Regions from separate parts of the Halarsenatibacter silvermanii genome, predicted to be linked through region 3. Evidence: riboswitches for the same ligand, from Rfam matches in the RefSeq annotation. Region 3 holds a riboswitch; each other region holds the start of a gene.
The links. Region 3 has a riboswitch for cobalamin ahead of BLT15_RS01995 (M55 family metallopeptidase). Riboswitches for the same ligand answer to the same signal wherever they lie in the genome.

Region 1 (8,062 bases), on a different contig from region 3:
CAGCTCATCTTTATCGGGTGATACCGATGAAGATGATGAAGAACTGGACCGCCGGGAAGTTTTCTCCAGTCTGGCCCGGAAAAGCGGGGAGGTTTTGGAAGATCTGACAGAGATGGGAAAAGAAGAGCTGCAGAAAAGATATCCCGGAGCTGGAAAAGAAGATAGTGTCATACTTCCCCGGGAATTACTGCAGATAATCTGCAGGATATCTGCAGAAAATAACAGTCTGGATATTAATGATAATTTGATAATTTCTGCCCGGCCGGAATTCAGAGAAGAACGCTGCACATGCTGCCGGCGCTGTGAAAAATTATGTCCCACCGGCGCGATCAAATTCACCCAGGAAAATCCGTTTTTTTATCCGGGCAGATGCACCGGCTGTCATGTCTGCCGCAGCAGCTGTCCTCAGGATGCTTTAAAATTTGTCGGCGGTCTCACACATGATGAGTTTACCGCCGGCAGGATCGTCCTTGAGCCCGGATTCAGGCTGGGAAAATGCCCTGATTGTGGGGCCCCGTTCAATTTAAAAAGCGGCAGAGATAAATGTTATTTTTGTTAGTTTTCATTTTTTATTCCAATTCTCTTTTGCAAAGGAGGTAATATAATGTTTGGACTGGGCGCTCCTGAATTGATTATAATTCTGGGGATAATCCTGATAATCTTTGGCCCCGGCAGAGTACCGGAGATGGGAAGAGCTATAGGTTCGGGTATAAGAGAGCTTAAAAATGCCAGCAAAGAGGTGGAGGAAGTTTCCGTAATAGACGAAGATAAAGACGAGTAAAAGATAATGGATCTTCTTGTCTTTAGTTGGTTAATAGGTGTATAAAAAACCTCATTTAGTTGTACTGTAAGATATAAAGCTTCGTTCACAATGAAATTCCCCCCCGATCTTATACGATATCTATCAACTGATAAAAGGAAGATCCAGGATAATAAGGGGCCGGTTGGAAGAGCTATGGCCTATGTCCTCAAGTGATTCTATTGATGAGAATCTCGGGGTGAGAACCTCGGGGCAGTAACACATTTATTTGCCGTGAGGCACTGCTGGAAACAGGCGGGAAAGCTCATTATTTTTACAGCGGAAAAAAACCGGAAATAACCGGGAAGGAATATAATCACATATCTTGAATTAATAAAGCAGGGAAAAAAACTAAATATCGGCGCAATCAGGTGCCTCCGGCATTGCCGGGGGATAATAGGGAATCAGGTGAGAAGCCTGAACGGGCCCGCCACTGTAACTGGTCACCCCGGATTTTTATCTGCCACCAGTCGCCTATGATTTTGCCCGGCCGGCAAGGGCGCTGGGAAGGTAAAATCCGGCAAAGGCCAGAAGTCAGGAGACCTGCCTGGTTGTCGAGCCTGCAGTTCCCCTATGGCAGGGAATGTAGGTGAAGCTAATACAGGACCGGAGAGTCCCTTATATCTCCTATCAGCTCATTTAACCGTCGCATTTTACCGGACCTGTGTAGGCTTACTCACCTAAACCGCTCAACCTGTCAGGGTTGGGCCTTTTATTTTGCCATAAATATGAGCAACAATAAACGGGCAAAAAAACAAAGGAGGTTATTTCTAAAATTGGTCACCTCAATACCGCTTTTTAATAATTTCTATCATCGTTTTATGAAAAATTTCCTGCTGATCTCACTCGCAGTGGTTTTCATTCTGGCTGCTGGAGCATTTATCAATCCGCAGTCCGCCCGGGTTTCCGGTGAGGTTCTGGAGATAGAGGATAGGGGAGGTCGAATTGTTGAAGTTCCTCATGAGCCAGAAGAAGTCATAGCCGTCGGTTCCGGGGCCCCGCGCAATGTTCTCTATTTTACCGGGGTCGAAAATATAATCGGGGTCGAAGAAGGAGAAGTCGGCTCTGATGACGAGCTTTACCGGGATTATCAGCTGGTCTATGAAGAGTTGAGAGAAAAACCTCAGATAGGACCCAACCACGGCGGCGATTCCGAGCTCATCGCCCGTCAGGATCCTGATTTGATCATTCATTCGGGAGATGTCCAGGATGCTGAAGATCTACAGGACAGGACGGAAATACCGGTCGTTTATCTGGATTTTGGCGATCTGCACAAATATCGTGATGTGCTCTTCGACGACTGGCGCATCCTGGGAGAAATATTCGGCGAGGAGGATAGAGCCGAAGAACTGATAGATTTTACCGAAGAGATTATATCCGACCTGGAAAGCAGAGGTCAGGAGGTGACCGAAGAAAAAAGACCGGAAGTCTTTATCGGAGGTATGGGTCACAGGGGAGCTCATGGCTTGACCTCGGTCCGGGTGCCCTTTCCTCCCCTGGAATTTTTAGATGCCGATCATGTCGCCGAAAGAGAGCTGGATTTTGACACCGTCACCCAGGCCAATGTGGACAGAGAACAGCTTATGCTCTGGGATCCTGACTATATTTTCATGGATTCCAGCAATTTAAACCTGGTTTACGACGATATGGACCGGCATGACGAGTTCGCCGCTCTTAAGGCAGTACAAAAAGAGAGAACTCATACACTTCTGCCCTATTCCTCCTATCACCGCCAGTTCAGCAATATTCTGGCCAACGGTTACTATATAGGAAGTGTCATATATCCGGAAGCTTTTGAAGATGTAGATCCTGTCGACCGGGCGGAAGAAATTATGGAAGTGTTTCTGGGCGAACCGGTTTTTGAAGAACAGCAGGAGTTTTTCCCCTCCTTTGAACAGATAAATCTGCTGGAAAAATAGATTCGTCAATATTGGCAAATATTAGGGCGTATAGGGCCTATAGGGGTGGAAAATATTTATTGTAAATTTCGAGGGGGATCGTCTTTTGGAGGAAGTTAAAAATCGCGTTTTGCAGGATTATCGATCACATCAGTACAAAAAATTCATTTTTGGCATCGCATCTCTTATCATCCTGGCTTTTCTGGTTATTATAGCCATATCCGTGGGTTCGACCACAATTCCGCCCCGGGAGGTGCTGGCGGTTTTGCTGGGGGCGGAAACCTCGGGACCTGTCAGGGTCATAATCTGGAACATAAGAATACCTCAGGTGATAGCTGCCATCGTTGCCGGGGCCGGCCTCTCGGTATCGGGCACCATAATGCAGACTATATTGAAAAATCCTCTTGGTTCACCCTTCACCCTCGGTGTATCCCAGGCAGCTGGCTTTGGAGCGGCCTTTTCCATCGTCATTCTGGGAGTGGGGCAGGTTCACAGCGGTACAGATGGAGATATTATTCTGAATAATCCTTATATAACCACCATTTCCGCCTTCGGCTGGGCGCTTGTTTCCACCCTTATCATCCTTGCCCTGGTTCGTTACAAAGGGGCTGCAGCCGAAACTCTCATACTGACCGGAGTTGCTCTGGGTTCTCTATTTGGGGCCGGCACCACAGCTATCCAGTATTTTGCCGACGATGTCGAGGTGGCCTCTATCGTTTTCTGGACTTTTGGAGATGTGGGACGGGCTACCTGGTCCGATCTGGGACTGATCATCGCCGTGCTGCTGCCCTGTTTGATCTATTTTGTCAGCAAAGGCTGGGATTATAATGTGATGAGCTCGGGCGATGAATCCGCCGAAGCTTTGGGGGTTGACGTGGAGAGATTGAGAATTATCGGAATGCTGCTTTCGTCTTTTCTGGCAGCGGTTATAGTTTCTTTTGTGGGAATTATCGGTTTTGTGGGATTGGTGGCGCCTCATATGGTCAGGAAGTTAATAGGCACCGATGATAGATATCTCATTCCCTTCTCAGCGCTAGCCGGTTCAATTCTGCTGCTGGCCTCCGATACTGCCGCCCGAACGCTGCTATCTCCCATAGTATTGCCCGTGGGAGTGGTCACCTCATTCCTGGGAGCCCCCCTGTTTATCTATCTTGTTATGAGGGGGAAAGAATACTTATGGAGTTAAAGGTAGATTCTATCGATTTCAGCTACGATGAAACTCTGGTGCTTGAGGATGTAAGCTTTGAGCTCAAAGCAGGTGAAATTTTAAGCATAATCGGTCCCAACGGTTCGGGGAAAAGCACCCTTATCAAGTGCATAAACCGGATTCTTGACCCTAAAAAGGGTTCGCTTATTTTTAACGGCAGAGATTTGCTCAATCTTACCAGAGAAGATCTGGCCCGACACCTGGGCTATGTTCCGCAGAACGAGAGCAGAAATTTTCCCGTTACCGTCTTCGATGCTATCATGATGGGCCGCAAACCTTATATATCCTGGAAGCCCCGCGAAAAAGATATGGAAATAGTTTCGGAGATCATTGAAAAACTGCAGCTGGAAGATCTCTGCCTGCGGGATGTGAAAAGACTGAGCGGAGGTCAGCGCCAGAAGGTTCTTTTTGGGAGAGCTTTAGCCCAGGAGCCGGATATTCTTCTCCTCGATGAACCGACCAGCGATCTGGATCTTCGCCATCAGCTGGAGGTTTTGGAGTTGATCCGCCAGGAGACCAGCCGGGGGATAGCGGCGATCACGGCAATCCATGATCTGAGTCTTGCCTCTCGTTACAGCGATAAGTTTATAATGCTCTCAGAAGGCCGTGTTTATGCTGCTGGCGGCCGGGAAATTCTTTCATCTGAAAATCTTCAGGAAGTTTACGGGGTAGAAGTGGCTGTACTCGAACATCGGGGAGAGAAGATAATTGTTCCGGAAAGTCCTATCGCCTGACCTAACCGGATTGCAGAGCACTTAACTGCGGCCGTTATAAATACAGGGATTGTGATTTTATTGGCTCCATATGCAGTATCGATTTTCAGCGAAGACGCCGCCACCCTCGCTTTTGCTGCCGGCTTTTTGCGTGCCCTGTGTCTGGTCGCGCCTCTGCTCACATTTTATCGGGTAATATCCGGTCATTTAACCGGGGCCGGCGATACCGCTGGAACTGGGGATTATGGAAATTTTTGTGGGACTGTTTGTGGACTGCGCTTTATGGCTTCTGATAAGTTTTAATCGACTACTTCCACCTGCCAGTCGCTGTCGACCCACAATCCTAAAACATCGGCTCCCGATATCCAGGAATTGACCACCTCGACTGCATCTTTAATATGTTCAATCTGACCTGCTCTGCCGGCCGGATTGGCAGCACAATCATAATGACCCACAACTGCTATTCTTTCAGAATTATGTTCTTCAGTAGACACCTTCACCCGCTCTTTGATGGACTCCACTGTTTTTTGATCCTCATTTTTCGCCAGGATGAGATTCGGTCCCGGTTCGGTGATCATATCCACGTGATCAACTTCGTAATTCTCGTGAAACCAGTCCAGAACCGGCGTCTGTACCCTGCCGTCTATGCAGTTAATCACCGTCATAAAAACTCCCTTTTCCATTGTATTCTACCTCCTTTCAGAAGTTTTTGAGCATGAAGTCGTTTGAATATTTAACCGACAAATTTTCGCTGTTAAATTATGATATTCTCCCTGCCGGCAAAAACTCCTGCTTCAGATTAAAATTTTAGGTTTTCATCTCTTCAGCCGGTAAATAGATGGGGTAAAAAAGCTCATTACCATCAAAATAAGAAAATCCCAACTGCTGAATTGAAGCAGCCGGGACTCAAATCACCTAGCGTCAGGTTTTGAGGGTAGTAAAATACTATCCGGAGTATCTGTTTATGTCCATGGTTCCGTTCTATACCGATAGGCTTTTAACTATTCAACCATTACGACGGGTTTTATCATATCGCGGGGTTTTTCCTTCATGAGCTTAAAAGCATCTTCAATGCCTTCTAATCCGTACAGGCGGTGTGTTATTAGGTGCGAGGGGTCCAGCCTGCCATACTCCACCAGCCGGCTCAGTTTTTCCATGCGCACCCTGCCACCAGGACAGAGGCCGCCGCGTATATCCTTATGGGCCATACCGTTACCCCATTCAAAGCGGGGCAGAGGCAGCTCTTTGCCTTCATCGAAGTAGACAAGGTTGGATATGGTGCCGCCGGGCCTGGTCAGCTCTACAGCCTGTTTGAGTATATCCTGGCCGCCTCCTGCCACGATGGTGCAGTCAACCTCTTTGCCATCGGTGGACTCCATAATCTGTTCGACTGTGTCGCCATCACGATAATTTATATGGTCTGTCATTCCGTATCTTTTAGCAGCTTCAACACATACCTGTCTGGAACCCACAGCAAATATGCGGGAAGCTCCATTTATAGCAGCTCCGGCTATAGCCATAAGTCCTACAGGTCCGATACCCAGCACGACCACAGTATCGCCATTTCCTATCTCGGCCAGCTCAACACCATGCATGCCGGTAGTAACCATATCTGTGAGCATGAGGGCGGATTCCATCGATATCTCCGGGGAAAGATGGGCCAGATTAAGATCGGCCTGATTCACATGAAAGACCTCCCGGAAGACCCCGTCCTTTACATTGGCAAATCTGAAGCCCTGCAGCATACCTCCGGAGTGCTGATGTCCCCTATCCTGAATATCCCGGCTGTGCCAGTCCGGCGTTATGGCGGGAACTATCACCTTATCACCTGCTGCAAAATCCTCTACTTTGTCTCCGGTTTCCACAATTTCGCCCACCGCTTCATGACCTAAGACCATATTATTTCTTTCACCTATAGCTCCGGAATAAACGGTGTGGATATCCGAAGTGCAGGGGGCTACAGCCAGCGGTCTGATCAGGGCATCATAAGGTCCACAGTCGGGTTTGGGCTTTTCAATCCAGCCCACCTCACCGACCTCTTTCATGGCAAAGCTCTTAACTTTTGTAGCAGTCTTCAGCGTCTCCTCTCTCATCTTGGATTTCATTTTATTACCTCCCGGGTATTGTGATTAATTTCATTATCTCGCCTATAATATAACATGCATGCGGGACCAGTTCAATATAAAAGCCTGAATTACTTATTTTCAAAAGATTTCCAGGCTTTATTCGTGTATGATTTTCTATATTATAGCTAAAACTGATTATTTGTTCCTGTTATTTATATATATTTAATAATTTTTGTCTCTCTATTTCCCTCAACCAGGTGTAAATAAAGAGGATAGAGTCATTTATGGCAGCAATAAAGACCTGTATTATCATTATGCCGAACCTGCAATGGATATCTCTTTATGCCCTTAATCCCTCAAATAACAGGGCTCAGGCTGATTATATTAGCTGCGGCTGCCCGAAAATTATGCAGCACTATCATTGTAATTAATAAAATTTTCACAAAGATCGCCCTAAAAGACCCTTTTCAGGCTTTTTAACCGGGGCTTTAGTCGCCAGAAGACATGATATACCCGATAATACTGTTTACACCTATAAGAAAGGCCGGGAAAATCATGTATTGTCTGCAGTCAGCCATCTGCTTGACATGATGGAGATAATAAGTTATTATATTTGCAACTGATTAACATATCAAAATTAGATGAGATGAGCTTAGCCAGGCTAGATGAGATGAAAGCAGAATAGCTGAGGCAATTTGCCCTGCTGTATAATTTTCCTCATATCGTCCATCTCATCGGGCTGGCGTCCGTGCTTTTTTTGTTTTTTTATTTACTTAATTTTTTAACAATAAGAGGGGGAAAATTCATGCAAAATTCAGATCAGGCGGATGTCACCCGGGAAAATGATAGGGAAGAAGAAAACGGTTTTTTTGGTGAATTTGGCGGCAGATTTGTTCCAGAAGAACTGGAACCGGCCCTGCAGGAGCTGGAAGATGCCTATTTTGAGTACAGAGAAAAGCAGGAATTTCAGGATACGCTCTCCCATTATTTAAAGGAAAATGTGGGAAGACCTTCACCTCTATATTTTGCCGAAAGATTGACAGAAAAATATGGCGGGGCAAAAATATATCTAAAACGCGAGGATCTTAACCATATGGGTGCTCACAAAATCAATAACACCCTCGGCCAGTGTCTGCTGGCCAAACACATGGGGAAAAAGCGGCTGGTGGCGGAGACCGGCGCGGGCCAGCACGGAGTGGCAACCGCCACTGTAGCGGCCATGTTTGGTCTGGAATGCGAAATCTTCATGGGCAAAAAGGATGTTGAAAGACAATCGCTAAATGCCTACCGGATGAGACTTTTGGGGGCAGAAGTAAATCCTGTCACCAGGGGAAATGCCACGCTTTCAGAGGCCGTCGACGCTGCTCTGGAGGACTGGA
Region 2 (8,062 bases), on a different contig from region 3:
ATCTTCGGAAGCCGCAGATCAGCTTCTTCGATCATATCCGGCCGGGCAAATATTTCATAATCCCCGCTGTAGAAAATTTCCCCTTTTTTCATAATAATAATTTTATCGGCCCATTCTACTGCAAAATCTAAGTCATGGGTTACCACGAGAAGAGTTTTGCCCTCCCCATACAGATCGGCCAGAATCCGGCGCAATGTTTTCTGGCCGGCAGGATCAAGATAGGAGAGAGGTTCATCAAAAATAACTATTTCCGGCTTAACCGCCAGAATACCGGCTATTGCCGCCCTTTTTTTCTGACCATAACTGAGATGATGAGGATTTTTATCCTGCAAATTCAATATATCGACAGATTTTAAAGCCTGCTTTACCTTTTTATCAATTTTATCCCTGTCCTGCCAGCCAAAGTTGACCAGTCCAAAAGCAACATCTTCATAAACAGTTGTGGAGAAAACCTGATCATCAGGATCCTGCATAACCAGGCCGACCAGTTTTCTCACCCAGTCTTTATGCTTTTCACCTATCTTTCTGGATTTGATATATACTTCCCCTTTTTGAGCCAGATAAAGAGCATTGAGGTGAAATAAAAGGGTTGATTTACCGGCACCATTTGGTCCCAGTACAGCCACCCGGGAGTTGGGCTTTACAGCAAAGTTGACATCCTGCAGAGCCTCAGTCCCATCATTATAGGTATAAGCCAAATTTTTTACTTCTATAATTCGATCCATTCTATCCTCCAAAACACGTTACGCCTTTCTGGCTTTATAAAATTTGCCAGCGCCCGCAATTAACAGCAAAATTCCCACCCCTGTAGAAGTCCTCAACCACAGAGGCAAAACCTGCAGAAAATTCTTGTTCTCCTGGTCGGACTCAGGCGTTAAAACTGCCCTATGTCCCATATCATCAGAAGCAACTATACGCTCTACCTCCATGGCAGTATCGAATTCATAAATACCCTCTTCATCGGTCACGCCCTCATCGACCAGGTTTTCTTCTCCGTCATACAGCTCGACTTCGACATTTTCTGCCACAGTTCCATCATCAAATCCCACTTCTATTTTCCCTTCGGAAATTTCCTCTATCATCATTCTGTGAGCTGAAGCTTCGCCCGTCATCATCAGTAAAACAGCTGCTGCCAATATTACGGTTAAAGCTAAAAATTTTTTGCTTCTGGCCGTGTTCGGAAGCATGACTTTTGCAGTTAAATTTTCAGCCGACATCTTCATATTAAAACTCCTCTCTGAATTTTTCAAATAAAAACACCGAATTCCAGCTCAAAAAATAATACCATTAGCAGAAAGCCGCAGGAAAAAACCAGCACATCGCCAGCAGAAAACTCAAGCTCATCCTTCACATAAAATTCCCCTTTGAAACCGCGGGCCAGCATGGCCTGATAAACTCTTGCGGCTCGCTCATAACTTTTAATGAGCAGCATACCGATCAAAAATGCATAAGTTTTGTAGCAGTGCACTGAGGTTGCAGGCGTAAAACCCCGGCCCTCAACGGATTTCTGCATATTGCTAAATTCATCTTGGAGCACAAAAATATAGCGGTATACGAAGAAAAATAGATAAATAAGTTTTTTGGGGACATGAAAATATTTAAGAGCCTGCATTAATGAAGATACTGAAGAAGTTGAAAGCAGAGCAAAAACTGCCAGCATGACGGCATTGGACCGCAGAGTGATGCGCAGAGCATAAATAATACCATCGGAAGTTACTGTAAAAGGGCCAGCTGCTGCCAGCACCTCTCCTGGATAGGTAAAAGGTATCAGAATCCAGATACTGACTATAAAAATATTCAAGAGCGAAAGACGTTTGATCACTTTTTTTGTTCTTAAACCAGCCGCCAGGACCAGCACCAGAGAAAAAACGAGAGCTGAGACGAGCATAAATAAATTCTTTCCTGCAGCCGTGACTGCGGCCATCATCACCAGGATTACTATTTTTATCCGGGGATCCAGGCTGTGAATAAGACTATCTCCCCGGGAAAATTCAGCAGTAAGCATAATTTCCCGCCTCGCTTATCATTTTATCGCTGACAGCTTTTCCGTTCTCATAATTCCCGGTTTTACTTTCAGCACAAATACTACCAGCATTCCGCTCAAAAAACCTTCAATTATGATTACAGGCAGATGAGAAACAAAAATTAAACCGGCCAGCTCACTGAACGCCCCGGCGTCCGACAAAATCAGAGTTAAAACCACCATCAATACCGTAAGTAAAACCGCCAGCGCCCCGCTCAGTGCTGCCGCTGCACCTAAAATCTTTTTATTCGCCCGGCTTTTGGCAAAAACCAGTCTGAATAAATAACCAGCCAGAACAGCCGGTAAAGCCACATTGACAAGATTGACACCTAATACAGTAAAGCCACCGTGCTGAAATAAAACCGCCTGCAAAAATAAAGCTACCAGCATTGCCGGAAAAGCCACCCAGCCGAGTAATATGCCGGCAATTCCATTTAAAATCAGGTGCACACTGCTGGGCCCAAGAGGAACATGGATCAAAGAGGCCACAAATAAAGCCGCACTTACTATGGCCGCCCGGGGAATCTGATCTTCATTCATATTTTTGAGACCGACCGCCACCCCGGCTGTGCCCGCCGCCATCCCGGCCGCCAGAACAGGTGCCGACAGTACTCCCTCTGAGATGTGAATAATTCACCACTCCTTTGTTAAATTAATTTAAACCGCCCGGAATTAAATTTTCAATAAAAAAACCCCACCTTCAATGACAGGTGGAGAGGAGTAAAAATTAGGCAGGAGGCTAAATAAAAAAACTTACAAATTGAAACTAAAAAACATTCAACCCCCAATCTGAATCAAAATAATCCCAGCTGAGGGTAATTAGCGGGTAATAAACAAACAGAAAACAATAATCCTGCTCTAATTCCCTACCTTTCTTGCCATCGAAGAACAAGTAGGTCAATAGGCCAGCGGGCAGGTCTCCTGACTTCCAGCTTAAATCTGAATTTATCCCTTCCCTAAATACTAAAATATTTAAGTGGTCTTTAAATTCAGATTGATGCCGGTTACAGTGGCGGGCCCGTTCAGGCTTTGCACCTGATTCCCTATTCTCCTCCGGCCGTGACCGGGGGCACCCGACTGCCTTATATTAAATTTTAATTTTTTAGCTCACTTTTTTACGCCTCATTTTTTATATTCAATGATAACAGAAAGATTTCCTGCAAAATAATCAAAATCTTTGCCCGATCATCTATCTATCTCCTGATAAACCAGCAGATATTATGACATTAAGATATAAAGTGATGTCCACCACAGCAGGGAAATCCCCCAGTGAAGTTCCCCCGAGGTATCGGGCAGTAAGTTAAGATATGGATCTTCTTGTCTTCAGTTGGCTGATGGGTGTGTAAAAACCTCATTTAGTTGTACTGTAAGATATAAAGCTGCGTTCACAATGAAATTTTTCCCCGGCATAAGTTTAATTTTCGGCCAGATAATGGTTATCATAGCATTCTATAATATACTCGAACCTTCCACTTTTTGTTACCGGAATTTTGTCTGCCATACAAAATTAAAACAGTATAAAAAAAGAAATGCCGCCTTTTCAGGCAGTGAAGACCCGATGTTTTTAACACCGGAAGCAATAGCATTAAGAAGAGTTGAAACCACTTTAAATATTTACTCACATGTTTCTATGAAGGAACAGAGATAAAGCAGTTGAGATACTTCAAAAAGCCGGGAAATAATAATTTCGGGTTCGAAATTGGTGCAAGTAATAATTTTAAAGGCCTCGCCAGTTATTTTGGCGGGGCCTCTTTTCGTTGATATATGAATAAATAAAAATGGTGCGCCCGACAGGATTCGAACCTGTGACCTACGGATTAGAAGTCCGTTGCTCTGTCCGGGCTGAGCTACGGGCGCACTGTAAATATATTATTTTTTCCTACTTCACAAGATATCCTATCATATTAGATAAACTTAGTCAACAGTCTCTGTCATTTTCAAACTATTCTGTTCAAAGTTCATCTTATAATTCAGAAACATAATCCAGTATCTCATCGTAATCATGGGCTATACTCGCGCCGGCTTTTTTCAACCTCTCCATCTTGTGTGAGGGTTTGCTGCTTTCATCTTCAATGATGGCTCCAGCATGGCCAAAAACGGTGCCCTGCGGCATCTCCTCGGTGAATTTACCGGCCACGTAAACTATCAGCGGCTTGGTGAAGCCGCCCCTCTCCAAAAACTCCGCCACATCTCGCTCAAAATGGGTGCCGGGCTCGGAAAACATCACCACAGCTTCAGTCTCCTCATCCTGCTCGAATAATTTCAATAAGTCTTTAGGCGGCGATCCTATCATCGGGTCTCCGCCGATTCCTACCGAGGTTGAAACTCCCCTGCCAGCTCTTTTTATCATCCAGGAAGTTTCAGCAGTCATGCCTCCGCTGCGTGAAATAACACCTACATTGCCGGGAACAAAGCATCTGTCGGGATTATCCCCACCTATAGCTCCCAGTTTGACTCTGGCAGCGGGATTTATCAGTCCGACCGTATTCGGACCGATAATCCTGGCGTCAGCTTCACCGGCCAGATGAAGAATTTTCACCACATCCTGCTGGGGAATATTCTCCGTTATTATGACCATCTTCTTTATCCCGGCTGCGAGAGTTTCCCTGACAGCATCGAGGACGAAGGCCGGGGGAACATAAATGAGAGAGACATCGACTTCATTGTCCTTGCTGGCTTCTCTCACGGTATCAAAGACCGGGACTCCGGCCACTACCTCCCCGCCTTTGCCGGGAGTAACTCCCGCAGTTATATCGGTCCCGTAATCCTGCATATGTCCGGCCACCATGGAAGCTTCTCTGCCGGTAATGCCCTGTATTAAAACTGAAGTGTTTTTATCAACCAGTATTCCCATTATTGCTCTCCCTCCTGCCGATTAAATTCTTCCAGTTTTTCCTTCATGAGCCTGCCGGCCCGGGGCATAGTGATATCCTCTCCGTGATATTCTATGCCGGCGCTTTCAAATATTTCTTTCCCGCGCTCATCGTTGACACCGGCAAATCTGACCATGACCGGAAATTCAGCCGGATCCAGCTCCTTCTCCTCCAGGGCTTCTTTTACACCCTGAGCAACATTATCGACCTGGGTGTTATTGGTGATGTTGCAGCAGACCAAAAGCCCTTCCACGCTATCCTTGGAGAGAATGGCTTTGGCCAGCCCCCGCACTTTTCTTACAGGGGGGTTGCCGCCGAATTCGGTGTAGTTGGAGGGGCTCAAACCCAAATTGATCAGGGTGTCGAACATAACAAGACTTCCTCCTCCACCGCCGCACATAAAACCCACCTCTCCTTCCTCGAGCTCTATATAGCGGGCCGTGCCGCGGTAAGGATCGCGCTCATTAACCTCAACCACTCTCTTTTCCAGCTCTGTCAGCGGCCTCCAGATGCGCTCACTTCCGACCTGGACGCGTTCAGAAAGCTCCTTCTGACGGAACATAGCCAGATCATCGGCGGCCATCACGCAATCGGCTCCTACCACCTCTTCTTTTTCTGTAACTACCAATGGATTTATCTCCAGGGTGGTGCAGTCATACTCATAAAAAGCCTCGAATAATCTTACGGTAATGTGGGTCAATTTCCTCAAAAGCTCGCCGCTGAAACCCAGCTCGCTCCAGAGTTCTCTGGCCCTGTAATCCGGCAGCCCCCGGAAGGGATGAACTCCGGCTTTTTTAATCCGCTCAGGATATTTTGAGCTCATCTCCTCTACATCAATCCCTCCCTCGGTGCTGGCTATGACCAGCGGCTGGCGATTTTCTTTGTCATAGATGATGGAGAGATAAAGCTCTGATTTTATCTCCAGCCTTTCCTCTATTAAAACTTTTTCGACGGGAAATTCCTGTACCGTCATACCGAGTATTTCCCGGGCAGCACTGCGGGTTTCCTGCGGATCTTCCGGAAATTTTATCGCTCCCGCTTTTTTTCTCTTGCCGGCCGGCACGAGTGCTTTGATTACCACATCGTCATCCAGTTTTCTGTGAATCTCTTCGGCCTCCTGAGGACTTTCAGCCACTCCGGAATTCGGGATGGGAAAACCTTTTTTTTCTATAAATTCCTTGCCCAGATGTTCAAGAACTCTGGCCATGAATATTCCCCCTAAAATTATGTAGTTTTTTAAAATAACTGCAGCTTCTCTTCTTTCAAAACTCTTATTCACAGAGTTTTAGCAGTTCTTTCGCTCTCCTGTATACAGGTTCATCGACCATCTTTCCTTCCACCTTCATCACACCGCCTGCTTTATCTCCGGATTCTTCAAAAGCTTTCACAATCCTGCGGGCCAGCTCGATTTCCTCCCTATCGGGCGCAAAAATCTCATTTATTATCTCCGCCTGGGCGGGGTGAACTGCCAGTTTGCCGTCAAATCCCAGCGCTGCCGCCCGGCCGGCATCTTCTCTCAACCCTTCTTTATCATCGATGTCGGCAAATACGGTATCCACCGCCAGTTTACCGGCAGCACTGGCGGCCATGACGAGCTGAGATCGAGCCTGCTGCAGCTCTTCTCCTGTACGCGTCCGGCTGACGCCGAGATCAAGGGCAAAATCCTCTCCCCCCAGTGCCGCTCCTGAAATGAGCTCAGAACTCTCCAGCATTTTCTCAAGATTGAGAACCCCTCTGGCTGTCTCCACCAGCAAAATTATATCGATATCGTCCAGCTCTACCTCAGACCTCCGGGAAGCCACCGCTTCCAAAACTCCCGTAAACCTTTGAATATCACCGGCTTTTTCGGCCATGGGCAGTATCAGCCCATCCAGAGCCGGTCTGATAGCCGCCCTGCAGTCTTCGGGCCACTGCTTTTTTAATGGTCCATTCACACGCACAAATATATCGGGATGTCCGACTGAATTTTCGAGCTCGATCAATCTGTTTTCCACCAGCTCCCGGGCTTTTTCCTTATCCTGAGAGGAGACAGCATCCTCCAGATCGAGAATTACTGCATCGGCCTGCACATCTTCGACTTTATTCAATATTTTTGCGTTATTTCCCGGCATAAAGAGCAGTGACCTCAAAAGCAAGTTTTATTCCTCCCTGTCAAAATAATTTTGTTCGAGCAGCAGCTTAACCCGCCTGAGCGCCCGGGCCCTATGACTTATTTCGTTTTTTGACTCTGTATCCAGCTCTGCAAATGTCATATCCAGATCGGGCAGATAAAAAAGCGGATCGTAACCAAAACCCCCTTCTCCTCTTCTTTTCTCGAGAATTCTGCCGCGGCAGATTCCCCTGACAGTATGCTCCCTGCCTGTATCAGGATCGACCAAAGCCGCTGCAGTCACAAATCGGGCGGTGCGGTTTTCTTCCCTGACACCTTCCAGCCTGGATAGAAGGTGATTGTTATTCTCCTCATAACTGGCTTGAGGACCGGCAAAGCGGGCAGAATAAACCCCGGGTTCACCATCGAGAGCATCGACCATGAGCCCGGTATCGTCCGCCAGGGTCAATACACCGCTAACACCGGCACCGGCCCGGGCTTTTATCAGAGCATTCTCCGCCAGGGTGCTGCCCGTCTCCTCTACCTCAAATTCAAGATCCAGGCTCTCAGGCGAGAGAATTTCCATGCTTAACTCGCTGAATTTTTGCCCGATTTCTTTGAGTTTATCTTTATTTCCGGTTGCAACAAAAAGCCTTCGGCATCCGCTCATCATATCAGCTCCAGAGCGCGCTTTTGAGCATCGATCAAACCCTGGATGCCATCTTCTGCCAGTTCCAGCATTTTATCCAGATCAGAACGGGTATAGGGTGACTCTTCAGCCGCACCCTGAATTTCGATAAACTTACCCGATTCGGTCATAACTACATTCATGTCAACATCAGCGCTGGAATCCTCCTCATAACAGAGATCGAGTACATAATCCTCATCCACTATGCCCACGCTGGTCGCTGCAGTGAATTCCTTCAGGGGATTTTCCGAAACAATACCTTCCTCCATCATGTAATCAACAGAATCATAAAGAGCTACAAAACCGCCGGTTATCGAAGCAGTTCTGGTTCCGCCATCGGCCTGAATAACATCGCAATCTATCCAGATCGTCCTCTCATCCATGGCCTC
Region 3 (8,062 bases):
CGGGCGCAAGAAAAAAAGAGCACGACAGATCTCTATACCGGACGGAGTAGATTTGATATTGATATTAACCGACTACATACATCATAATTTGATGAAGATGGTTAAAGAAGAAGCTAAATGTCACGAAGCTGATTGCATTTTCGCCCGGCGCAGCTGGAGCCATATCTGCAAGAAAATGCAGATGTGCGGCTGTGACTTCTGTAAAGGCTGTGGTTGAAATTAAAAACTTCAGCAGGTCAGTGAATACGCTTTATTGATCTTTTTGTCGTCAGCTGGTAAAAAGGTATGTCAAAAAAAACTTATTTGGTTATATGCTTAAAGACCCGAGTTTCACAGCAACCAGGTATCAATAGGCCTTGAAGAAGAAGAGCTTCTCATGCTGTCGGTGATAGTAAAGCCAGAGACAGATGTGATGGCCAAAAATCCCGATGAATAAAAAAGGGGCACCGGACATGAAAATTTACGACAATAACACAGTTCAGTCCGGCACCCTATATTTGTACGGTGATTTAATTTTGGATCTTCTTGTTATCAGTTGGCCAGGAGCTTAACCTGAGTTTCGAAAAATTTCAAGTATCACTTTGCTTTATATCTTCCAGCCACTATTGTCATGATAGTGATCTTATACAATACCCCTCAACTAAAAACAAGAAGAACCTAATTTTAAATCGATTTTATCTGTCAGAATTTTATCTCTCTTTTAATTTCCGGAAGCACCGCTTTTGGCTCTCTCAGTGCTGACCTCTTCCTGTTCACTGTCGGAATGGAAATAGTCCACTATGATTGATATAGCTCCATCACCTGTGACATTACAGGCAGTTCCGAAGGCATCCTGGGCCATATAGAGTGCGATCATGAGACCCTGCATGCTTTCGGTAAAACCCAGTATAGAAGCCAGAGGAGCCAGAGCTGCCATAACCGCCCCGCCGGGGACTCCAGGTGCGCCGATCATTATTATTGCCAGCATGAATATGAAGGGCAGAAAGGATGCCAGCGTGAATGGTTCGCCATATAAAATCATGGTGGCCACGGCACAGCTAACTAGAGCTATAGTACTTCCGGCCAGATGGATGGTAGCCCCGAGCGGCACCACGAAGTCGACAATTTTCTCCTTTACATTGAGTGTTTTCGCACTTTTAAGAGTGACCGGAATAGTGGCCGCACTTGAGATGGTTCCCAGAGCAGTCGTATAAGCGGGCAGCATGCTTTTTATGCTCGTCAGAACTTTGTTTTTGGGAGAAAGCCTGTTGGCCAGTGAAAACATCACCATCAGATATGTTATGTGCATGGCAATTACCAGCACAAAAAGAGGACCGAACATCGTGATAGTTCGGAATACTGTCCCTTCTGCTGCCATATCGGCGAAGATACCTGCGATGTGAACTGGCAGAAAGGGTATAATAACCCTGTTAATAAAAAACTGGACTATTGTTCTGACTTCCTGCATGAAATTATAGAGTGTCAGTTTATTTTCCTCGTTTTTGAGATGATTTATGCCTATGCCGAAGATGAAGGAGGTGACAAGTGCTGTCATTATTCCCATAATCGGTGGTATTTCCAGTTCGATATAGGGAGAAAGTCCCTGGGCTTCTGCCACCTGTTCTCCCGCAGGTGCTATGAGAGGAATAAGACTGCTGGCCACGAGATATGCCGCAATACCGGCAATTATCGTGGAAATATAGGCGGTTAAAACCGTTTTGCCCAGCAGATTGCTGGCTTTTGCGCCCAGCTCAGATATGCCGGGAATGATGAAGGCGAGTATGATTAGAGGTACTATGTAGGTGAGAATTTCCCCAAAGATCTCGGTAAAGGTGTATAGTACATTGGCCAGGCTCTCCGGCAGATACAAACCTGTCAGAATACCGGCTATTATTGCTATAATAAGCCTGGGAATGAGTCCGAAGTTTTTCATGATTTTTTAACCCCCAAGTATTAATTATATTATTCACAATATCATTCTCCCATTAATACTAACACATATTGATCACCGATACAATAAGCTCTGCTGAAGCTTTAATGCAAAAAATTTCGTTTAAAAATATCTGATGTTTCAATGGATTAGTTTACTGAAATAGAGAAGATCAGCTGACGAAACTGATGAAAGTCATCAGCTCGTTTATATCTTCTGCCGGGAAAATGACGGTATATGCATCCTCTCTTACAACTCCGGGATAATTGGCTGCTTTGATGGCATCTTCCTTTCCGGAAAAAACCAGCTGGAGATCATAGGGTGGGGATAACCTGATTTTTTTGGACGCGGTTTCAATCCCGGGGAGCAGATAATTTTTTTGCAGGCAGGATCTGTCACCCTTCGATTTGAGCGCCAATTTTGAATGTATTCTGCCGGTTAGGGGCTGATTCTGGAGGATTTCTTTGTTCTCTCGTGAAAAATTGACTGTACGGGCATCCTCTATTTTAGCTTCCGAACAATTCGCTGCTCTGATGGCATTTTCTAACCTGGCAAAGACGGGCTGGAGATCATGAGGGGTTGAAAGGCTGACATTTTCACGTGAAGTTTTTCTATTTAAAATTTCTTCAGCCTGGCTTTCTATCAGCTGACAGGCTTTATCGGGCGAGAGACTGTGAACTGCCTCGCCCAGTCCTTTTTTTACGAATACAGTTTCGATATCCGGGAGCAGGTTTTTTGTCTGCTTACAGGCTTTTACATCACCCGTTATTAGCGCCGGTTCAACTTTCAGGTTTCTGGCCCAAAGAGAATTCAATATGGCTTCATTTACAGCATGACCGTTGATGGAAATGGCATTGAACCTGTGGGAATAAGCATGGCTTATGACGGCATCCCGGCTGTCCGGTCCGGCGTGATAACCTACAAAAAAAGCCAGATCGAAACTTTCATCCAGGCCATCCATCATGCCACAGGGCTTCCCGCTCAATCCCCTTATGAGCTCAGCCCTGCTGTCGAGCTTTTCAGGATTCAGGTTGCGGGCGGATTCGTGAGCATCTCTGACCACAATTCTCTCAGCTCCGCCGGCAAAAGCACCTCGCACGGCGGCATTGGCTTCTTCTGTCATGAATTGACAGGCCTTTTCGAACTCCGGATTACCTCTTTCTACTTCCTTTTTATCTGTCACCGGAGCTACACCTTCCATATCAACCGATATATAAACTGAAATATTATCCATCATAGTTATTTCCTCCAAAGATAAAAATAAATTATATTCTTCACAATAAGTCGCATCCTTATCCCATGTTAGTGTATATTTACCCTGCTGTCAAAGGATAAAATATTAAGAAAGTTTAGGAGGGATTATGCCAGAGTGGGGATGAAGATAAAAGGGAGGTGTTTATGCCAAAAAAAATTGCACCGGCTATATTAACCGGTGCAGATAAGTAGAGGGATGCCAGATCAAAATTGGATGAGCAAAATTTATTTTGGTTTAGAAAAAGTTGATTGTTAGCTTTGACAAAATAAAAAACCCAACCCTGACAGGTTGAGTGGTTTAGGTGAGTAAGCTATGCAGATCCGGCAAGAGTTGTCGGAGGAAATGAAAAAACAGGATTTGACCGCACCGGTTCTGCATTAGCTTCACCTACATTCCCTGCCATAGGGGAGCTGCAGGCTCAACAACCAGGCAGGTCTCCTGACTTCTGGCCTGGATCGAATTCGACCTTCCCCGCTGCTCCTGCGTACTTAAAGACGGCGAGTGGCAGAGGAATCCGATCTTACCAGTTACAGTGGCGGGCCCGTTCAGGCTTTTCACCTGATTCCCTATTCTCCTCCGACCGTAGCCGGAGGCACCTGATTGCGCCGATATTTAATTTTTATATTATCCTCTATTATATTTTTAAAGATTTATGATGATTCTCCTGCTGAAAACGAAAAAAAATTTCTTATAAGTTGTGGTTTTTCACCAGAACAGTTATTATGAAATTGGCCGGATTATCAGAGCAGCTTGTACTTTATTTTCCGATTTTCGTTAATTATTAATAAGAATGAATTATAATTTTGATTTGTTATATCCCACATTAAAATGTATAATGAATATATAAAGATATTGGCAATGATCTATTTGCTGAGGAGGGGTAAATAAATATGAAAGATCAAGGCAGCCAGAACAAAAATTCAGAATTAAAAATATTTTTGGATTCTCTTCCTCACAATGCCGCGGTCATTGATGCTGGAGGAAAAATTATCTGTGTTAACGAGAGCTGGAATAATTTTGCCAGCAAGAACAATTTAAGTCCTGAAGAATGCGGGTCAGGAATAAATTATCTCGAGGTATTGAGCGAATCAGAAGAAGAGAAAAAAGAGGTAAAAAAAGCTCTTCGGGGTATTAAATCGGTAATTGCCGGGGATAAGCGGAAATTTGTTCAGGAGTACTCCTGCCATTCTCCTGATGAGCGGCGCTGGTTTAAGATGAGGGCAATCCCCTTTCGGCAGGGGGCGCTGGTGATGCACGAAAATATAAAGGAACGCAAATCTGCCGGCATCGAGCTCAAAGAACAAAAAGAAGAGCTGAAGAGAAAAAATCAGAGCCTGGAAGTGCTTTTTTCCGGGAGCGGATCAGCGATTGCCAGACTCGATGAAGAGCATCGAGTTATAGATATCAATGATAAATTTAAAGAGATTTTTGGTTATGAGCTTGAGGAAATAAAAGGCCAGGATATGGATGAGGTGCTGGAAAAAGGGAAAAGCGGCAGCGCCGGCAGGAATTTAACCGAGAAAGTGCTGGAAGGCCAGAAAGTGGTGGACCAGGGGACCCGTTATGATTTTGAAGGCAATCCTCATGAATTCATTATTAAAGGAATACCCATTAAAATAGAGGGAAATTTAGAGGGGATTTATGCAATTTATGAGGAGATAACTGAACTTCGGCGTAGAAAAAGGGAGCTGCGCAGAAGCCGTAAAAAACTGCGTATTACGCTCAATTCTATCGGCGATGCCGTGATTGCCACCGACACCGGAGGTAAAATCACCCGTATGAACCCGCGGGCTGAAAAGCTCACAGGCTGGTTCTCTGATGAAGCAAGGGGCAAAAATCTGCCGGAAGTTTTCGAAATAGTCAGCGCTGAAACCGGCGAGCCGGTACCATCTCCGGTGAAGGAGGTTATGGAGTCAGGCGGAAAAGTGGGGCTGGCCAATCACACCAAACTCATCTCCCGGGATGGCAGAGAATACCAGATCGCCGATTCTGCTTCTCCTATTCGAGATGAAGAGGGAGAAATACAGGGAGCTGTGCTGGTTTTTCGCGATGTCACCGAGAAATATCACATGCGTCGGGAGCTGGAAAAGAGCGAGGAACGCCTGCAGAAGACACTTTCTGTTATTCCGGAGATGGTTTCTATTCATGATCTCGAGATGAATATATTATACAGCAACTGGAAGGGTATTGGAGATGTACCGCCAGAGAGAAGGCAGCTGGATGAAAAATGTTATAGGGTTTATCGAGAAAGAGAGGATATCTGTCCTGATTGTGAGGCGAAAGAGGTGCTGGAAACAGGAGAATCGCTGCAAAAAGAGACCTCTCTTCCCGAGGGGGGCTGGATTGACCTTCGGGTTCTGCCCGTAAAAGATGAAACTGGCGAGATAGAATATCTGGTGGAATGGGTCAGGGATATAACCGAACGGAAAAATAGAGAAGAAAGAATTAAGAAACAAAATGAGAGGCTGGCCAGCATTATCGAGGGCACCAATGTGGGAACCTGGGAGTGGAATGTGCAGACCGGAGAGCAGATTATCAATGAAAAGTGGGCGGAAATGCTGGGTTATTCCCGGGAAGAACTCGAACCAGTAACGATCGATACATGGCGGGAATTGATGCACCCTGAAGATTTAAAAAGGGCTCAGAAAAAGCTGGAAAAACATTTTCGGGGCGAGAAGGAACAGTATCATATTGAAAATCGACTCCAGCATAAAGATGGCAGCTGGGTATGGGTTTTAAACAGAGGACGGGTGTTCACCTGGACCGAGGATGGCAGTCCGGAGTGGATGTACGGTACCCATCTTGACATCACATCCCGCAAGAAAAAGCAGCGTAAGATAGAGCATATGTCCCGTCATGATGAATTGACCGGTCTTCACAACCGAAATTATCTCGAGGAGAAAATCAAAGAGCTGGATTCTGTGTCGAAGCTGCCGGTGAGTATCATTATGCTGGATGTGAATGGTTTGAAGCTGGTGAATGATACTTATGGTCATAAAATTGGAGATAGACTGCTCGATAAAACGGCGGATATTATCCAGGAGTGCACCAGGGAACAGGATTTCGCAGCGCGATGGGCGGGAGATGAGTTTGTGATTCTGCTTCCTCACACCGGAAAAAAGGAGGCCAGAAAGATCTGTGATCGCATAGAAGCCAGGGCCGAAAAAAACAGAATTGCCGATGATATTCCGCTTACGCTGGGGGTGGGGCTTTCAGTCAAGACCAGATTTGAGGAAGATATTTATGAAATACTCCATGAAGCTGAGGATAACATGCAGAAAGATAAGCTCACCCGGAGCAGAAGCGGCAAGAATAAGCTGGTTCAAAACCTGCTGAATACGCTTGCTGCCAAAAGCGATGAGACCCGCGAACATGCCCTGAGAATGACAAAATACGCCCACAGCCTGGGGGAGGAATTTGGTCTGACAAATGGACAGTTAAACAATCTCTCGCTTTTAGCCACCCTTCATGACATCGGAAAGGTAACAATTTCCGAGGATATTTTGAAGAAGCCGGGCGGTTTATCGGACGAAGAATGGGAAATAATCAAGCAGCATCCGGAGAGAGGTTATGTCATAGCTTCAGCTTCGGAAGAATTTGCTCCGATTGCCCGCGAGATACTTTACCATCATGAAAGATGGGATGGCGGTGGGTATCCGGAAGGAATTGCGGGAGAGGAAATTCCACTTCGGTCACGCATTATTGCTATAGTTGATGCCTATGATGTTATGACCAACGGCCGCCCCTATAAAGAGCCCATGAGCAGGGAAGAAGCCCTGCAAGAGATAAAACAATGTGCAGGAGAACAATTTGATCCGAAACTTGCGAAGAAATTCGCGGAATTGATGGAATAGAATTTTAGAATCTTATAAATGAGGTTTTTTACGCACCCATTTAACAGCTGAAGATAAGAAGATCCGAATTTTAATTTTAAAAGGAATTTTGCACTGGATCAAGAAAGAGATAGCCCGTGGGGAGATAATATGACAGGGTTTGATTTTAGAGATATATTAAAAAGCAAAAATTTAGGATATATAGCAGGAAATTTTGGTTCGGAGGGAGAGAAGGAAAGCCTGGAATACACGGTAGAAGAATGGAATTTTATTGCTGGAAAAATTTTGAATCCGGGCAAAAACGCGTCCGGAGAAGATATAATCGCCAGTCTTTCCGATCTGATCGAATTTGATGAGCTGTTCGCAGATTTTTCTTCAGGCGATTCTATTAAAGCTTCAGATAAAATCAGAACAATTATGGCAGATGAAAAATCATACATCAATCCTTCCGGAGAAGAAAAATATATAGAGCTGACCTTTATGATCAATGATAGTTGTGAATACTTGATCATTCTGGATGATATCAGTGAAGAAAAAAATATCGAAGAAAGAATAGTGGAGCTGCAGGAGGAGAGGGAGAGATTTTCCGCCAGTTATCCGGGCATAATCTATAAATGTTATAACAGGTTCGATTGGGAGATGAAGTATGTCAGTCAGGGCTGTAAAGATCTGACCGGTTATAAACCGGAGGAATTGGTCGATAATAGCGTTTTAGCTTATGGTGACCTGATAAAGCCGGGGTATAAAGAAGAAGTGTGGAATAAAATTCAGAACTCCCTTGCTGATAAACAGCCTTTTGAGATCGAGTACAAAATTGAAACCCGGGATGAGGGCGAAAAATGGGTCTGGGAAAAGGGAAGGGGTATTTATAATGATGGAGAGGTAGAAAAGTTATACGGCTTTATCACCGACATAACAGAGATGAAAAGAACTAAAAAGAAAATGCAGCTGATGAAAAAGTCTTTGGAAAAAGCTTCTTTCGCCATTTTTTGGACTGGCCCCCGGGGAGAAATAAAATATGTCAACGACAGAGCCTGTGAAATGCTTGGTTACAGCAGGTCAGAG
Region 4 (8,062 bases), on a different contig from region 3:
CAGATGAATTTAGCCCGGATTTAAAGGTTAATTTCAGCGAAAGCACTCACTTTTTTGATATCAAAGAGTTTTCAGCGAAAATCAGAAAAGATCTGCTGCAGGAATGGGCAGTCATTGTGGATCATCCCGTTCACTCCATGGCGCTGGTCACCCAGGAAATGCCTGATAAACAGCATATGGTCGGCGATTCTTTTCGTATCTTCAAAGGCAATTTGTTTTTTGAAAAAGATATAGTCAGAAAGTCGGCCGAGATAATCAAGGGATTTATTCGACAGGATTATTCCCCCGGTTTTTCAGAAAGGAATTTTGCAGGGGCTGATGAGAAGGAGGAGAAGAATAATTCTTTTTCGTGTTCACATAGCTTTGCTGAAGGTGAAAATCTGCGTTCAGATCAGATCATAGAACATTTTCTCAGCAACGCTCTACAGGGGATAGAGGAAAAAGTAAATCAGCTGGCCAATCAAAATGTAATGCTCAGCTTCACCCTGGAAGAAAATGAAAAAAGGACCAGAGAGATAGTTAAAAGGCTCTGTTTTGCCGCAGAATATAGAGATGAGGACACAGCACTGCATCTGGCCAAGATAGGAGTCTTTTCAACCCTTGCTTTCTCGCTGGTGACCTCTGATGAGGAAAAGCTTGAGAGGATGTATTATGCTTCATTAATGCATGATGTGGGGAAAATAGGAATCCCCGATCGTATTTTATTTAAATCCGGAAAATTAACCGATGAAGAGTACGAAAAAATAAAAGAACATCCTTCTATAGCGGGCAATATTCTCAGGGGAAGTGACCACGAGCTCATCAAAATGGCCAAAAGAATTGCCTGTACACATCATGAACGCTGGGACGGTGAAGGCTATCCCAGGGGACTGGCGGGAGAAGAAATACCTCTCGAAGGCAGAATTGTTGCTATAGTGGACGTTTTCGATGCTCTGGTATCAGAGCGAGTTTATAAGGACAGCTATCCGGTCGAAAAAGCTGTAGCGATAATGAAAGATGATCGAAACAAGCACTTCGATGGTGAGTTGCTGGACCTTTTTCTGGAAAATTTAGACCAGATAATTTCTTATAAAAACAAACTTGAAGCCAATTTTGCCGGCCTTCCAGAAAATGAAGTCGCTTCTCACTATTTTAGACTACATCCTGAATTTTCACTTCTATCAGCAGAAGAGATACCCCAATATGAGGATTTTATTGACAGAACTCAAAAAGATTCCTCGCCGCCATTCAACATCCTGTTTTCTGACTGAAGCTACGCGCAGCTGCAGTTCTAATCTCTATTTACCGGCAATTATTATCGGAAGTACAGAGTATTCGGTTGTGTAGAAATTTTGATAGCAAAGGTATCAATCCCAGAGCAACGAGGGATAGTATGACCCGGGGATCCATTAAATTTGCTGCTTTATTAATTTCGTTGATCTGTCTGCCGGCATTTACAAAAATGATGATGCCGGGAAGATGGCCTATGAAGCTAACCCAGAGAAATGTGAAAGTCTTTACAGGAGTGAAGGCAAAAAAGGAGTTTATGATAAAAGAAGGACACAATTCACTCAATCTTAAAAGAAATAGAAGAGAGGCCCCGTATTCATCCAGGAGCTGTTCCAGAGAGTGAAAACGCCCGGCAAATCTTTTTTTGGCCGGGTCTTTAAAAGCGTACCTGCTGAGCAGGAAAACTGTTAAAACCCCCAGATTAACTGACAGTGAAACCAGCGCCACTGCCAGCCAGAAATTAAAAATGGCGCCGCCAACTATAGATAACACACCGGTTCCGGGTATGGATATGACGGCGAAAATATAACGGACCAGCAGAAAAATTACTATTGAGAGCAGCAAATGATTCTGGCTTAAGGTGTTTAATCTGCTGATATTGTCCTGAAACCATTCCAGACTGAAGCCGCTGTCAAAAAGCATAAAATACATCATTAACGCTGCTATAACAAATATAAAAAGGCGAATCATATTTTTGCGACTAATCTTAAATGCTGTCAGAAGCCTATCCATGGCAGCCCCCTCCAAACACAAAAACCCGGCCTCGACAGCCGGTGGCAGGATAATCATGGACACTGCTGACCGATGAAAAATAATCTTCCGGAAGCAGGGCTGATCCAGCCAGCAGCTGATTTGATTACCTGCTGCCCCCTGCCGACGAGGGAAAGAGCAGGTTTCGGTGCCGGGCAGGTTTCCTGACTTCTGGATAACAAAACCTGACATAACGACAGATTCCTTCCCTAACGTTTAACTTACTTTAGGTGGCAGATTGCCATCAAATCCAGTTACAGTGGCGGGCCCGTTCAGGTTTTACACCTGATTCCCTATTACCTCCCGGTCACGACCGGGAACACCCGACTTAAATTTTATAATTCTTTTTCAAAATTAAATTTATAGATGCAGGATCATATTCCTGCTTAAATTATCATATATATTGTATTCTGCGAGAAAATATTCTTTTGGATACCTGTATACAGGTATTTATTTTGCTTATGACTTTATTTTATTTGTTTCGTATTTTATCATGTTAACAGGTTAATCGAAATATCCTTCCCCCCTAAAAAAGCGTCTGATCACTTCCGGATATCTTTTATAATTTTGCAATCCTAACCCCCCAATCCCAGGGTACTTCCTGGGCACCTGCGTTTCAGGATTCATACCTCCTGAGATGCAGGTATTTTTTTATTTCAGTTTTCTATTTTTTATTGCCATCATTGTAATATCATCTCCTACTGGAGTTTCACCTCGAAACTGCTTTAAACTTTCACAGGTTTTATTAATTAAAGTCTCTGGTCTTCTGTAGTCCAGCGCAGTTATCAGTTCCATCAGCCTCATCTCTCCATACATCTCCTCTGAGCTCTCCGCCTGACGTTGTTCTATCAGACCATCTGTATAAATTAAAAGAGTTGAGTTTTCAGAAAGAACAAACCGGCAATCTTCATATTTTTGCTCTGAACGGGTGGTGAGATAAGAAATAGGGGGACCGGAACACTTCAGGCTGGCCGGTCTGCTGCTTTCGATGATCAGCTTGGGCGGAAAATGAAATCCGGCGTTTACGAGATTTATCTCATAGTTCTCGATATCCATAACTCCCATGACCAGCGAGATAAAATAATCAGCGGGAAAATCTTCTTCGCTGAAGCGCCTGGAGATGTAGTTAACGATATCAGCGGGCTTGATTTCATCGGAATTTGAAGCTGACAAAAGATAAGAGTTTATTGCTTCCCGCAGGAATATGTTGAGAATTGAACTGCTCAGATCGTGACCGCTCACGTCGGAAACATAAAATATCAATTTATTTTCGAGTTTTACGTAATTGTAAAAATCGCCTCCCAGTCTGTTGGCCGGCTGGTAATGAAAAGCAAAATCCAGTCCGGGAATATCGGGAGGCCCCGCCGGCAAAAATTGATCATGGAGCATTTTGGTTTTCTGTAGAGATTCCTCTATTTTCAATTCGCCTTTTTTCTTTTCCGTGATATCCTCGTGCGCTATGACGACAGCATAAGGCCCTTCGTCATCGTAGGGGGTAACTTTCATTCTATACCAGCTTTTTTTATCCGGGCCGTGACAGGGATATTCTTTTTCGTAGTAATCACTTTTTCTGCGCATCACGCTTTTGATTGCCTCGGTCAATTCAGTGGGTTCTCCTTTCGCGTTCAGGGTGACCTTCAAATAATTAATTCCCTCGGAACATTTATCAGGATCCAGGTTATTTTCCCGGGCGTGTTCTTTCCAGGAGCGGTTGGTGTAACGGATGATACCTTTGTCGTCCAGTATGGCTATATTGGCAGAGAGAGAATCCAGAGCAGCCTGAACAAGTCTGCATCTGTTTTCTATGAACTGATCTTCCGGGGCTATTTGGGCCGATTTTTTTTCGGACATGGTAATCCCCCTAAATTCAACTGAGTTTAAAAGATGTCATTTGCTCATCATAGTGAGTATATTATCCTTTTTTATCATTATACAATAAAATCGTATATTTTTCATAAATATTTTTACGTCCGGAGTATATGATTGCCTGTATACGGGAAAAAAGTACTGAAATATGCAGGAAATTGATGCTGACATCGGGAAGAAATTATTAGCGCAGAATAATACTATGCAAATTTATAGAGGTGATTTAAAAAGTGCCATCATTGCGGAAAATGTCCTTTAAGAAAAAATTGATTATCGCTGTTGTTCTGGGGATTATAATTTTATCGACAGGTTTAAGCTTATATTCGCTCAACCAGTCTAACACCGTTTTACAGGAGGAAGAAGAGGAATTCTTTGCAGCTTTGGGCAATTTTTTGGAAGCGCAAATTGAAGATAGAGTTGAAATGGCCCGGGTAAACGTGCTGCGGACTGCCAACAATCAAATGGTTCAGGAATTTTTTGGCGAGCGCGAACGTCAGCAGATGGCAGAGTTTTTGGGCCCGGAGATAGAAGCGGTGGAAGAGGAAGTGGGTAGAGTTCATTTTCACGAGCCTGATTCCACTTCTTTTTTAAGAGTTCACAGACCTGAAAGATACGGGGATGATCTCAGTGATGTTAGAGAGATCGTCAATGAAGCTAACAGCCGTCAGGAGTTTTTGCAGGGGTTGGAAGCTGGAACTTCGGCTATCAGTATTCGCGCCATAGCTCCGGTCGAGTATGAGGGTGAACATGTGGGAACTGTTGAATTTGGATCAGCTTTTGATGATTATTTTGCCCACAGGCTGCAGGAGAATCTGGGCGGAGAAATTTTCTTTTATGTATTCGAGGATGAAGATATGCCGTTCTGGGAAGAGGTGAGCGAAGATGATGGCCTCTTTGGAGCGACAGCAGAAGATCGATGGCAGGTGCCTCAGGAGAAGCTGGCAGAAGCCGAAACAGGAGAAAGGGTTTTCTTTTACTCCGAAGATGAGACTGAAGGTATTTATCTTCTGCCCTTCGAGGACTATTCTGGTGAGGTGCTGGGTTACATCAAGACAGTGCAGGATCGAGAAGATGTTGTCGCTCAAAGTGCTGCTATAACTCGAAATATCGGAATATTTTCGGTGGCAGGCACAGCTGCAGTTGGTGTGTTGATCTTCCTTCTTATTTCCAGACTGCTTAAGCCTGTAGAAATGCTGGCTGAAAGAGCGGCTGAAGTAGCTGATGGAGATTTGAGCGGTCAGGTGAAAATAAAATCAAGGGGTGAGCTCGGTGATCTGGCTGATTCCTTCAACGAAATGACAAACGGATTGAAGAATTTAATTCTGGGAATCGATGATAATTCAGACTCGGTCGTGGATGCTTCCCGCCAGCTGAGCAGGGCATCAGATGATATGGGACAGAGCTCGGAGGAGATCGCCCGCACCATCACAGAGGTTGCCGAAAAGAGTGAAGATATCAACACCGATATTCAAAATATTGATGAAACCTCAGAAAAGGTGGCTGAAGATGGCGGCCAGCTTATGGAAAATGTGAACGAAGTACTCCAGGAAGCCAGCGATTCAGTTGAAACTGCCCGTGAAGGTCAGGAATCCATAAATGAAGCTATTGAACAGCTTGATACTGTGAGTGAGACTGTAGAATTTGCCACCGATGCCATAGAAAAACTCAATAAAAGGTCTCAGCAGATAGGTAATATGATAGAAGTTATAGAATCTATAGCCTCGCAGACAAATCTGCTCGCTTTGAATGCTGCCATAGAGGCAGCCCGGGCCGGTGAAGCTGGACGAGGATTTTCTGTGGTAGCTGAAGAAATAAGAGAGCTGGCTGAAGAGTCCTCGGAAGCCGCCGGTGAGATAACCAGCCTGATCGAGGATATCCAGTCCGAAACTCAGGCTACTATAAACTCGATGCAGACAAATATAAAACAGGTAGATAAACAGATAGAATCAATAAATGAAGCCGGCGACTCTCTTGAGGGTATTGTAAGCACTTCTCGCAGCACAGAGGAAAGGGTGGAGGAAATGAAGGACTTTGCTGAAGATCTGGGCAGAAGAATCAAGGATATAAATCAATCGATAAATTCCATTTCAGAATCAGTCGAGGACAACGCTGCCAGCAGCGAAGAGGTTTCGGCTCTGGCTGAAGAACAGAGCGCTTCAGTGGAAGAGGTGGCCGCCTCAGCCGATGAACTGGAAAATATGGCCGAGCATCTCAAAGAGATGATTTCAGCTTTTAATATAGAGCAAGAATGAAACACGTATAAATTATATAAAAGTTCAGGCCAAACAAAAAGAGTGGACAAGTAATGTGAATAAGCTGCCGAAAGAAATTCCCCAATCTGGATAGATGATTGGGGGATTTTTTCACTGCCGGCTCTAAAAAGCTGACCAAGTGTTCGGTTTCATTAAAAATTCAGGTAATTACAGACAGTCTTGGGGAGGTATCCGATAATGAAAAAAATTATTTTGGGCAAAACCGGGCTGGAAATTTCCACCCTGGGTTTTGGTGGAATTCCCGTACAGAGAGTTTCGCAGCAGGAGGCTAAAATCACTGTTAAAACTGCTGTCGAGCGTGGAATTAACTTTATCGATACAGCTCGCGCTTATTCCGATAGTGAGGAAAAGATCGGGCTGACTTTGCAGGAACTGGACAAAAAAGTTTATCTGGCTTCCAAAACACCAGCTGAAAATGCTGAAAAGGCATATCAGGATGTAAAAGTTAGCATTGACAATCTGCAGGTTGATAAGATCGATCTTTACCAGCTGCATCATGTCAGCAGCGAAGAGAATTACAAAGATCAGGTTACAAAGAAAAATAGCGCCCTGCAGGGTTTGATGAAGGCCCGCAGCGATGGACTTATTGATCATATAGGGATCACCGGTCATTCCAATGAGCTGCTGTTGAGGGCTATAAAAGAAAATAATTTTGCCACCGTTCAATTTTGTTATAATTTTATCGAGACTGAGGCGGAAAAGAAGCTGATTCCAGCCGCAGAAGAAAGAGATATGGGCATGATAGCAATGAAACCCATGGCCGGCGGAAGACTGCAGGCGCCTGAAATAGCTCTTCGCTATATTTTGACCCGGGATAGTGTGATTCCCATTCCCGGTATGGAAAGCCCTCAGGAAGTTGCAGAAAATGTGGCTGCAGCAGACCGGACTGAAAAGCTCAGCGAGGAAGAGATAGAATTTATAGAAAAAAAGAGGGAAGAATTGGGGGATCAGTTCTGCCGGCGCTGTCAGTACTGCCTTCCCTGTCCGGAAGGAATACAGATCCCGGTTGTTTTGAGAGTTGAATCTTTTCTCAATCGCATGCCGGCAAAAAAGATAAAAGAAGGTCCTTACGAAACATTTTTACAGGCCGAGAATTGTATCGAGTGCGGAAAATGCGTGGAAAAATGTCCTTATGAGCTTCCCATTCCCCGACTTCTACAGGAAAATTTAGAACTGGCCCGACAAAAGTTGGGCTAGCTTCAACGGATTTTTTGATTAAATTTATATTTTAAGCCCGATACTATCAGTTGGTTTTAGCTTTAAAGTTGCCGATCCCGATTTCGGGATCGATTTTTCTTTTTTAGAGCGGTTTTATCCAGGCTAAAAATATAATAAGCCCTCAGCCGACAGCAGTCCGTCACCGCCGATTGAGGGCTTTATATTGTGTTGATCCTCTTATGATGTTACTTAACCACCATAACAGATTTTTTACTCTGTCTCACTACTTTTTCAGTTGTACTCCCGATCAAGAATCTTTTGATTCGACTTTTCCCCCTTTCGCCCATTACTACCAGATCAAAATCTCCTTTTTCCGCCTCATTGCAGATGAGGTGAGCGGGGTTTCCTTCTTTGGCAATTATATTAACATTTTCAATGCCAATCCTTTCAGCACATTTCTCGGCCATTTCCCGGGCTTTTTCTTCTCTTTGAGATGAGTAACCGTTCTGAAGAGAGGGGGCGGAGGTGGCACTTTCGACCACAGTTATAACAGTAACACTGGCATTTAAATCCTGGGCCAGTTCGCTAACTTTTCCAACAGCTTTGTCACAAGTTTCGGAACCATCGTAGGCCAGCAGAATCTTTTCCATTTTATTCACCACACTTTCTGTGGTTTTTTAGAATAAATATAATGTTTTAACCTTCAAATTAATTATAACATTATTATAAAAAAAGTTCAATTTTTG

Region 1: another riboswitch for cobalamin. It lies ahead of BLT15_RS11845 (ABC transporter substrate-binding protein); the one in region 3 lies ahead of BLT15_RS01995 (M55 family metallopeptidase).
Region 2: another riboswitch for cobalamin. It lies ahead of cbiM (cobalt transporter CbiM); the one in region 3 lies ahead of BLT15_RS01995 (M55 family metallopeptidase).
Region 4: another riboswitch for cobalamin. It lies ahead of BLT15_RS10015 (TVP38/TMEM64 family protein); the one in region 3 lies ahead of BLT15_RS01995 (M55 family metallopeptidase).

Annotation. Positions count from the first base shown of each region.
Region 1 covers NZ_FNGO01000031.1:12,092-20,153, reverse strand. Annotated here, with positions in the region: gene BLT15_RS11855 (4Fe-4S dicluster domain-containing protein) at 1-559, shown strand, start outside; gene tatA (twin-arginine translocase TatA/TatE family subunit) at 605-781, shown strand; cobalamin riboswitch at 1,152-1,364, shown strand; gene BLT15_RS11845 (ABC transporter substrate-binding protein) at 1,576-2,718, shown strand; gene BLT15_RS11840 (FecCD family ABC transporter permease) at 2,804-3,883, shown strand; gene BLT15_RS11835 (ABC transporter ATP-binding protein) at 3,874-4,638, shown strand; gene BLT15_RS11830 (MATE family efflux transporter) at 4,648-4,920, shown strand; gene BLT15_RS11825 (carbonic anhydrase) at 4,917-5,300, opposite strand; gene BLT15_RS11820 (NAD(P)-dependent alcohol dehydrogenase) at 5,619-6,722, opposite strand; gene trpB (tryptophan synthase subunit beta) at 7,489-8,062, shown strand, end outside.
Region 2 covers NZ_FNGO01000017.1:12,313-20,374, reverse strand. Annotated here, with positions in the region: gene BLT15_RS09290 (ATP-binding cassette domain-containing protein) at 1-737, opposite strand, end outside; gene BLT15_RS09285 (hypothetical protein) at 744-1,223, opposite strand; gene cbiQ (cobalt ECF transporter T component CbiQ) at 1,247-2,005, opposite strand; gene cbiM (cobalt transporter CbiM) at 2,024-2,647, opposite strand; cobalamin riboswitch at 2,918-3,116, opposite strand; gene BLT15_RS09270 (hypothetical protein) at 3,351-3,671, shown strand; tRNA gene BLT15_RS09265 (tRNA-Arg) at 3,803-3,880, opposite strand; gene BLT15_RS09260 (succinate--CoA ligase subunit alpha) at 3,987-4,877, opposite strand; gene BLT15_RS09255 (ATP-grasp domain-containing protein) at 4,877-6,103, opposite strand; gene BLT15_RS09250 (HpcH/HpaI aldolase/citrate lyase family protein) at 6,168-7,031, opposite strand; gene BLT15_RS09245 (XTP/dITP diphosphatase) at 7,035-7,655, opposite strand; gene rph (ribonuclease PH) at 7,655-8,062, opposite strand, start outside.
Region 3 covers NZ_FNGO01000003.1:30,694-38,755, reverse strand. Annotated here, with positions in the region: gene BLT15_RS02005 (DUF2325 domain-containing protein) at 1-217, shown strand, start outside; gene BLT15_RS02000 (dicarboxylate/amino acid:cation symporter) at 701-1,912, opposite strand; gene BLT15_RS01995 (M55 family metallopeptidase) at 2,082-3,146, opposite strand; cobalamin riboswitch at 3,576-3,779, opposite strand; gene BLT15_RS01990 (PAS domain S-box protein) at 4,055-7,018, shown strand; gene BLT15_RS01985 (PAS domain S-box protein) at 7,148-8,062, shown strand, end outside.
Region 4 covers NZ_FNGO01000020.1:25,950-34,011, forward strand. Annotated here, with positions in the region: gene BLT15_RS10010 (HD domain-containing phosphohydrolase) at 1-1,250, shown strand, start outside; gene BLT15_RS10015 (TVP38/TMEM64 family protein) at 1,282-2,058, opposite strand; cobalamin riboswitch at 2,157-2,361, opposite strand; gene BLT15_RS10020 (SpoIIE family protein phosphatase) at 2,671-3,870, opposite strand; gene BLT15_RS10025 (methyl-accepting chemotaxis protein) at 4,134-6,137, shown strand; gene BLT15_RS10030 (aldo/keto reductase) at 6,336-7,355, shown strand; gene BLT15_RS10035 (universal stress protein) at 7,562-7,966, opposite strand.